2 regions of the Alteromonas sp. NFXS44 genome follow, and region 1 is predicted to be linked to the other one. Evidence: predicted binding sites of a transcription regulator. Region 1 holds the regulator's gene; the other holds the start of a gene.
What was found. The regulator LexA, encoded in region 1, represses DNA repair genes until DNA is damaged. The targets are predictions, from matches to a motif close to TACTGTATNNNNATACAGTA.

Region 1 (4,966 bases):
CTTTGGCGCATTTCATCTGGTGATGCGGATAAGCGACGGGCTGTCTTTTGCTGTGATTGCCGGGGCGCTGGAATATGCGGCGCAAAGTGCAAACGTTGATATTGAGTCTGTGCTGTTCGTCGAAATCATTTCGCTGGTAGCCAGCGCAGGCTGTCTGCTCGGGGCTGTGGTGCTCTGGTTTTATCCCCTCACCCGGGCGGTGCATAACGCGTTAGCTACTGAAAAAGATAAATAATGACGCCCAGGCTAAACGGCGACATTACGGTAGTGATAAGGATCGATGCAGAGACCTTTGCCGCCTCTTTCTGATAATACTCAGCCAGCATAAACGGGCCTGTACCTGCAGGTAACGCGCTGAGTAAAACCACGTAAAAAATCCCTGACGCGTTATCCGGCATGATCAACACTGCGATTATGTATGCCAGTGCCGGGTGGACAAGTAGTTTAGTGATCACAAAGCTGATAACGGAAGCGCAGCTGCCTTTCATTGAGGTATGACTGCCGGCAATAAACAATCCGATAGTCACCAGTGCGCAAGGGGCTGCAGCGTGACCCAGCAACGATGCTGTGGTCAGCAATGGTTGCGGAGGGTCAATATCAAAAGCCGGAAACATGACCCCGGCCAGTGGTGCAATCACCACCGGGTTTTTCAGCAGCTTTAAACTTACATCTGCAATCAGCCTGCGAAGGCTTACTGCTTTACTGAGATCAATCTCTATCAGCACAATGGCAACGGCAAATAAAACACAAACGGTGATGATTGTCGCAATGAGCACCGGCGCCTGCGTTTCGCTTCCTGCTACCGCCATGAGTAAGGGAAAGCCCATAAATCCGGTATTGGCGTAACTGGTATTAAGCCCGTCTATAGCACTCTCTGATAACGACATATTCCGTTTCTTTTGTACCACGACAGTAAGCGCAAAAATGACAAACACGGCGAGGGTGAAGCTTAGAACAAATCCCGGTTGCCAGAGAGACGCAATGGCAGACGTTGCTGTGATGTCAAAAAGCAGCGCAGGCAACGCCAGCCAGACAACAAATTTATTGAATTGTGTAGTGGCAGAGTCGTTCAGCAGATCCCTTTTGCGTAGATACCAGCCAAGGAATATGAGGGCAAATATCGGGAATATGAGCGTGAAAACAGACAACATGAAATGACAGATGATCAGGAAACCGGCGATCAGATTACCTTTAGTCTTATCATTCAATCCAATATAGAATTGAGTTAATCCTGATACAAATATTGAATCATCATGGATATAAAACCCTTAAGATATTTTATTGCGGTAGCAGAAACCGGTCATGTGGGTAGGGCTGCGCAGCGGCTTAACATCACTCAGCCACCTCTCAGCCGCCAGATAGCACTGCTGGAAGAAGAGCTGGGTACGGCATTGTTCAGCCGTCAACCGAAAGGCGTGAGTCTTACTGCCGCAGGAGAGCAATTTTACCGCGACAGCAAAACCATATTGCAATCGGTCAGCAAAGCCGCGGAACGGGCAAGAGCGACCGGTGCCGGAAAGTCGGGAAGCTTGTCTGTGGGATTCATGATGCATGCGGCTTATAACATTGTGCCTGAACTGGCCAGACAGTTTATGTCCCGCTATCCCGCTGTGTCCTTTCATATTCAGGAGGTTATTCCCTTTGAGTTAATTAATGGCGTTACTTCTGCGCAGTTTGATGCCGCCATCATGTTAAAGCCGGCGACGTCCCGGGGACTGGAAATGCTGTCTTTGCGCACTGAAGCACTCTGTCTGGCTGTTCACAAACACCACCGGCTGGCCGGGGCAAAGAAAGTCTGCGCAGAGGATTTAGTTGACGAAAAATTCATTGTTACGCCCCACAATGTGGCGCCGGAGCTGCGTAACACCATTGAACAGTACTGTACTGAAGCGAACTTTGTGCCCCGTGTGGTGTTAGAAACCCAGTTACAGCAAACCATCGTGTCGCTGGTGGCCAGTGAAGTAGGGATTGCGCTTGTGCCTGAACCGCTGAAGCAGGTGTGTCCGCCGGATGTGGTTTTGTTGCCGCTGCACAGAGCGCCGGTAGTGGAATATGTACTGGTATGGCTGCAGGACAACAGCAACCCGGCGCTGGCACGATTTATTGAGTGCGCGTCGGAATAACCGTAATAATTTCGCCGGCAGCCCTTGTCAAACCAGCGCAACTGTATATACTCACAGGAACTGTATAGAAAAACAGGGCTGTTTATGCGTCCACTTACTCCAAGACAAACGGAAGTTCTCGAACTGATCAAAACCACCATGCTGGAAACCGGCATGCCGCCCACCCGTGCGGAAATTGCGAAGCAATTAGGGTTTAAATCAGCTAATGCAGCAGAAGAGCATTTAAAGGCGCTGGCCCGTAAAGGTGTAATCGAAATTCTGGCGGGTACCTCACGGGGCATAAAGCTGAATATTCCGCTGGAAGCAGAAAACGATGAAGACGCAGGTTTACCGTTAATCGGTCGTGTTGCGGCAGGTGAACCTATTCTGGCGCAGGAGCATGTGGAAATGCATTATAAGGTCGACCCTGATCTGTTCCACCCCCGTGCGGATTTCCTGTTACGTGTAAACGGTATGAGTATGAAAGATATCGGTATTCTGGATGGTGATTTACTTGCCGTTCACCGTACTACTGACGTGCACAATGGGCAGGTTGTTGTTGCCAGGGTTGATGAGGATGTCACGGTAAAACGTCTGGAAAAACGCGGCCGCGAAGTATGGCTGCATGCAGAAAATGAAGAATTCGATACCATCAAGGTGGATCTTGCTGCTGAACCATTCAACATTGAAGGTCTGGCTGTAGGTGTTATCCGCAATGCTGACTGGATGTAAGTCTTTTCGCTAAGCGCGGTGCAATAACTATTGTGCGCGCTGGCCACAGCGCTGAAAAATTGAAAGGGCGATGATGTGAACCATCATCGCCCTTTTTTTTACTATTGGCTGGTATGTGCAAAGTGCAGTGTCTTCAGCGCCAGCAGAAAAACATCAGCATTGTCTTCACCACTGACATTTTTTACTATAGTAACCGCTGTTTTATGTTCACGGCAAAGAATGGTCATCGTAATGCCGCCCATACTGCCACCTGAGTGCATCACTGCATCAGGAATATCGTCCATCAAAGCCAGCGCGCTCGCGTTGTCTTTATACGCTTTACGTTGTTTGTAATCACCAAAACCGGTTTTCCAGCCTATGCCGAAGCCCACAGTTTCACCATTATTAAGTGTGGCTGGAGTAAACATGGCGCGGGTAGTCTCTGGTTTCAGGTAATCGCTTGCCACATGGGCTACAGCAAACCGGACAATATCTGACGGCGTAGAAATAAAACCGCCGCCGGCCCATTTATAGCTGTGATCCGTTTGTGGCGCATTAATCAGCTCACCTTCCAGTACGGTGTAAGGTCTCGCCCGGTGATCGATGATGGTGTACTGGTCGTCAAATACCGTGTTGTCCAGTTTCAGCGGCGCAAACACTTCTTCGTTAATGATGGCGCGGAAATCCCGGGACGCGTCAGCCCCTTCCATTGCGGCACTGACCAGTGTCCAGGCAAACGTTGAATAACGGTGATCTGTGCCAGGTGCAAACAGCAGAGGATCATCTTTAAACATCGCCAGTGCACTGTCGATATCCGGATAACTTTCATTCAGAAGGAATTCATTGGCCCCTTCTTTGTAGTGCCTGATACCGGCTGTATGTGAGGTAAGCTGGCGCAGAGTAATGACCGGTTTATCAGCAGGCCATGCGCTGACGTATTCAGTGACCGGTTTATCCAGATCAATGTTGCCCGCTTCCGCAAGACGCATTAATCCGGCCGTAGCGATGAGTTTAGAGACACTGCCGATACGCACCTTGTGATCTGTCGTCATCGGTACATGGTTTTCAACGTCGGCAAAACCGTAGCCTTTAGCCATCAGCATGCCCTTATCGTTACCGAGCGCCATGGTTATACCCGGCACTGTGTCATGACTTACCGCTTCTTCAAACAGAGCGTTAATAGCGCCGGAAGGAAGATCTTTGGCAAAAACAGAGGGTGTTAAAAATAACAGAAAAGAGGAGAAAACTGCGCGGCGCAACATAGAAGCAATCCCTGACAATAAAAACAATCAGACTACCGCAGTTAACTGACCGCTACCAATAAAAAAGCCCGCTTGCGCGGGCCGGGCATCCGGACGGTGATGCGAAAACTTATCTAGCTTGTGCTTCTGTGGTGATGTGCAACGTCACTTCGTCACTTACATTCGGTACGTACATATCGATACCGAAGTCAGAACGCTTGATGGTGGTCATTGCATCAAAACCAATCGCTTCTTTCTGTGTCATCGGGTGTACACCTGAACCATTCAGAGTGACATCCATAGTGACGGACTTAGTCACACCTTTGATCGTCAGATCGCCGGTCACTTCCATCGTCTTATCACCTGTCATTTCAACATCTGTACTGGTAAATGTTGCAGAAGGAAACTTCGCTGCATTGAACCAGTCAGCACCGACAAATTCTTCATTCAGCTTTTTAACAAATGAATCAATGGTATCAATTTTCACAGACACGTCGATTTTGCTGTCTTCCGGCGCGTCGTTATCAAACACGATGGTGCCTTCAGCGCCGTTGATGGCGGCTGTCGGGTTAGAGAAACCGAAGTGATTCCATGAAGCGATAACGCTGGTGTGGGTAGGATCAATCTGGTAGCTGACAGGCGCCGCGAATGCGCCTGCACTGATTAAACCTGAAACTAATACTGCCGGGATAAATTTATTCATTACACATTCCTTTAATAACGTTGATGTCACAAGTGTGAGGACGATTTACTTACCTATAATACGGCGTTCCTGAAATACGGATGTGTCGAAGATCTGAACGAAACATTCGAAATATCAGAATGAAGTGCTTTGACCCTGTTTCTGAGGCCACCCCGGCCATTTATTTTTTCAGAAAGACTAGACACAAGATGAAATCTGTTTAATTCTTA
Region 2 (4,966 bases), 890 kb from region 1:
TGTAACTTAACGTTACGTTACTGTAAGTGCTGTAAGCTCTGAGGCCGATATGCCAGGTGCCGTCAGCCGGTGCAGTAAACGTGCATACCTCACTGTTGCCGTTCTTGTAAGGACGACAATCATAGGCCGATGTGGAAGGCTGGCTGCCGTATCTCACATACAGATCGGCATCACCACTGCCGCCGGAGATTTGAATTGTCATCGTGGAAACGCCAGCCGGGATATCCCAGGTGTAGCGATCCCAGGATGACCGTGAACCTGATAATCCTGTTAATTGTCCTGATACCGGTTCCACACCCGGATCGGTCGGGTCTCCACCGCCGTTACCGCTGCCATCACAACCGTTGTTATTCAGGTAGCTGTTCGCCTCCGCTACACGGACAATACCGTAACCGTACTGATTATCTCTGCCTGAACTGCCACGATCTTCTGCTGTGGCATTTAACGCGTTTCTAATCTGCGTGGCGCTGCACTGGGGATGGAAGCTCCACACCAGGGCCGCCGCACCGGCGACGTGTGGCGTGGCCATAGATGTGCCGCTCAGGGTGGCGTAGGTGCTGTCCGGATAGGTGGAGTAGACTGAACTGCCGGGGCCGGCAATTTCCACCTTCGAGTTGTACTGTGAATAGCTGGCGCGGTTTTTACCGGAATCAACTGCTGCAACAGATACTACGGCATCGTAGGAGGCAGGGTAAGACAATGAACTGTTGCCGGCGTTACCGGCTGCGGCGACCAGCAGCATGTTATCGTCTGTGAAACCCTGCATGGCAGACGCTTCTGCCGAAGACGAGCCTGAACCCCCTAAACTCATGTTAACCACATCAGCGCCGGCATCCTGACACTGGTCGATAGCAGTGATGATGTCAGAGGCGTAAGTCCAGTCACCGTTGTCGTTGAATATTTTCACAATATGCAGGCTGGCACCGGGATAGACACCGATCACACCCTCTGAATTGTCATAGGCGGCAATCGTACCGGCAACATGCGTTCCGTGGCCGTTACCATCGTTATACCAGTTGCCCACTGCACTGTTATTGCCAATTCCGGTTACCCCGTCATTGGTACCCGGTAAATCCGGATGACCCAGATTATAGCCGGTATCAATAATACAGACTTTGCGGGCGCTGGTATCAGACTGGATCAGCTGATTCGCCTGTACCATGGTGTAGCCATATGGCGTGGACTGGGCCATTAACTCCCGCACCGGATCAGGGGCGATATCAACGTCCTTATTCTTGCGCAGGTCGTTGAGTGCTTTCTTATTTAATGTGACGACAGCCATGCCATGGCGTTCCATCACTTTAAGTGTCTTGCCACCTGCCTGTTGTATGGCAGATTTCACTGATGCTACATCCATCGCCTTATCACTGGCATTAATGCTGCCTTTGCCCGCCACTGCGCCTTTACCATTTTTAAAGGTGACAATGTAGCGTTCATTGCTTTCCTGTAAACGCAGATCCTGGCGCAGGTTCTTTAACTGCTCAAAGGTAAGTGGTTCAGGGGTAACACTGACCGGCCCGTTGCCGGCAGACGCTGCAGTAGCGGTTAATGTGATTAAACTTAACGATGTAGCGAGTAACGATTTGGATGGTAATGTGCGTAATATGGACATTATTTTTTTCCTGTCTTGTTGTTATCCCCTCCCGCTCTGTGGCGTGTTACTACGGGGGATTTTTACCGGGTCTGTACACATCGGTTTATCTGCTTTAGTGATGACAAAAACTGTTCCGTCAGTTTGTCATTCAGGAGAAATAAACCGGCTATGCACAAACGTTGTAAACGCTGCTTTTTTCTGCAGCTCGAAATCCATACTACTTAAGTCTATTGTGAGTTACGCATATAGCCGCATAACTATGAATAGTAATTAATACGTATAAAAAATGAGGGTATTGGTGTGCCAGCCAGGCATGACGGGCAGCGGAGAAACAAAAACTGACTAAAATTTAAGTTAAGAAAAAGATAAATAAAAACAAATTTATCCCCAAATCCAACTTAAATTTTGTGTAAAGATGTAATCAGGAAAAAGGGACGATAGCGTGTCTGGGGGCGGAGCCGGAAAGGTTTGCTATGCAATACCTTTCAGCGTCCGGTTTATCCAGCCAAGAAGGAACCTGGCTTGCGAGGGATTATGATTAACAATTTCCGCATAACGGGCGACTTTCTTGAGTGCATAGCCATGCAGAAATACTTCCGGTGGCATGTTGTTGATGGCCTTTAAGGATTTTGTACCGATGATCCCGTCAACATACACATCAGCAACTTCCTGGGCCAGTTTCGATGCTGCAGACAGGCCGGCATTAACGGCAAAATCAAAGAGGGTTTCAGCTACACGTTGAGAATCAATAAAGTCGCCGCGGATCCGTTCCCAAAAGTGCTGTTGGTAGAACGCTGCGACATGAGGCATCAGTTGACTGTCGGGTACGCCGGCATCAAGTAGTGGCCAGCCTTCCCAGTCAGGATGAAAATTGCGGGCTATACCGGCGTAGGTAGCACCACCGCGATCACCCTCCACACGATGAAGTGTATAGCCCCCTTCGTTATCAATCATTTTTTCAAAGGCGGGTAAAAAAGCAGCCATAACATCCTCCCTGATGAATGGTTAAATTTTACGCTTATTACCAGTTTATCTTTTCAATAAGGTTTTACAATCCTGTTGTATTAACTTTTTGCAATATTTTGACCTTTTATTCAGTGTTGAACTTTGCACTGGCATAGTTGACATAATCCGCTAAAATGCTGTTCATATATACAGTGTGGTGGCAGAGTGCGAAAGATTATTCACGTTGATATGGATTGCTTTTACGCTGCAGTTGAAATGCGCGACAATCCGTCATTGATCAATAAGCCCATAGCGATTGGCGGCAGCGCCGATCGCCGTGGCGTGATATCAACGTGTAACTATCCGGCAAGAAAATTTGGTGTGCGCTCTGCCATGGCAACAGCATACGCAAAGCGTTTATGCCCTGAGCTTATTCTTGTACCCGGCAGAATGGATATGTACGTCCGCGAGAGTCAGCGTATCCGTGAAATTTTCAATGACTATACCGATCTCATCGAGCCTTTATCACTGGATGAGGCCTATCTGGATGTCACTCACACCACTTTGTTTAACGGCAGTGCCACACTCATTGCACAGGATATCCGCCGGCGAATTAAAGAAGAACTGAATCTGACTGCCTCGGCTGGTGTGGCATCATGCAAATTCGTGGCTAAGGTAGCCAGTGACGAAAATAAACCGGACGGGTTATGTGTGATCACACCGGATAAGCTGGATGCGTTTGTCAGAAATATGTCGCTGGCAAAAATTCCCGGCGTGGGCAAAGTCACTCAGCAGAAGTTGCAGCGTCTGGGCCTGAATACCTGTAATGATGTCCGGCAATATCCCTTTGAACGTCTGCAGAAGGAGTTGGGAAAATTCGGTTCAGTGCTGTGGAACCGTGCTCACGGTGTGGATGAGCGGGATGTTAATGTCAGCCGGGTAAGAAAATCAATCGGAGTGGAACGTACCTTCAGCAGCGATCTGCATACTATTGGTGAATGCAAGGCGGTGTTGCCTGTACTGTGGGAGAAGATGCAGCAACGCATTGAAGGGCATATAAAAAAGACCGGTGAGCGGAAATGTCTGATAAAATCTCAGGGCGTGAAGCTCAAGTTTCAGGACTTCCAGCAAACCACCGTTGAGCACCGTCATCACGATATCGAAGAAGCATTTTTTTATGAATTGCTGGATGAAGCGTGGCAGCGGGCCAGAGGCCGGGGTGTCAGGCTGGTGGGCATTCACATTGGATTAGCCGGCGGTTTGCCGGCAGAGCAGCTGCTATTGCCACTGGAGGATGAATAATATGTCAAAGTCGGTTGTGCCAGGAACGTATCAACATTACAAAGGCAACTTTTATACTGTCATCGGTGTGGCTAAACACTCGGAAGATGAATCGGAACTGGTGGTGTACCGGCCGGATTATGGTGAAAAAAGGCTTTGGGTCCGTCCGCTGACTATGTTCACTGAGCAGGTGGAAGTGAACGGAGAAACGGTTCCCCGCTTCAGACATATTGAAGAGCAGGACCGGGATTAATCATCCGGTAGAATAAAATCACAAAAGGGGCGCAAAGCGCCCCTTTCAAATTACTTGTATCCGCTGTTTTCCGTTACTGGTTGCGCTCAGCATCAAATACCTTAATTCCCGCTGTCCAGGTCTGCAGCACCCGGGTGCGCCAGATATCTTTCGGATCCACATCGAAGATGTCCTGATCCACAAGAATAAAGTCAGCCCATTTCCCCGGGGTCAGCGTACCCAGACTGTCTTCCATATGTGCTGCGTAGGCAGCATCCAGCGTAAAGCCTCTGAAAGCCTGCTGAACGGTCATCGCTTCATGGGCATACCAGCCCTTTACCGGGTGGTTGTTTCTGTCCTGACGGGTAACGGCAGCATGAATACCGTAAAACGGATTGGCCAGCTCTACAGGAAAGTCTGAACCCAGCGGAATGGGGATCCCTGAATCCAGCAAAGTCTTCCACGCATATGCTCCGGCCATGCGCTCCTTTCCGAGGCGGTCTTCTGCCATGTTCTTATCGCTGGTAGCGTGGGTGGGCTGCATGGAAGGCAGTACACCCAGCTTCGCAAACCGCGGCAGATCGTCGGGATGAATCACCTGAGCATGTTCAATACGGTTTCTGAAGTCAGCATCAGGATGTTTTTTCATTTCCTTTTCAAATTGATCCAGCGCCATACGGTTTGCGCGGTCGCCAATGGCGTGAAAGTTAAGTTGAAATCCGGCGTTCATGACTTTACTGAACAGGGGAGCCATTTCTTCAGGCTGGGTAAGCAGTAAACCTGTCTGATGCGGATCGTCGGTATAGGGAGCCAGCAAAGCCGCACCACGGCTTCCAAGTGCGCCGTCACCATAAGCTTTTACGCTGCGGATAAACAGAAAATCGTCACTGCTGCGAACCGGTCCGTTATCCAGC

Region 2: a site for LexA is predicted at 2,735-2,754, ahead of dinB (DNA polymerase IV). Genes of this name have one in related genera too.

What each region holds. Positions count from the first base shown of each region.
Region 1 covers NZ_JAGDEA010000012.1:984,724-989,689, reverse strand. The annotation lists gene J3369_RS21325 (MFS transporter) at 1-235, shown strand, start outside; gene J3369_RS21320 (AEC family transporter) at 216-1,151, opposite strand; gene J3369_RS21315 (LysR family transcriptional regulator) at 1,254-2,123, shown strand; gene lexA (transcriptional repressor LexA) at 2,208-2,834, shown strand; gene J3369_RS21305 (serine hydrolase domain-containing protein) at 2,936-4,075, opposite strand; gene J3369_RS21300 (YceI family protein) at 4,185-4,757, opposite strand.
Region 2 covers NZ_JAGDEA010000012.1:91,502-96,467, reverse strand. The annotation lists gene J3369_RS17585 (S8 family serine peptidase) at 1-1,612, opposite strand, end outside; gene J3369_RS17580 (glycoside hydrolase family 108 protein) at 2,066-2,578, opposite strand; gene dinB (DNA polymerase IV) at 2,765-3,841, shown strand; gene J3369_RS17570 (DUF1653 domain-containing protein) at 3,843-4,073, shown strand; gene J3369_RS17565 (amidohydrolase) at 4,147-4,966, opposite strand, start outside.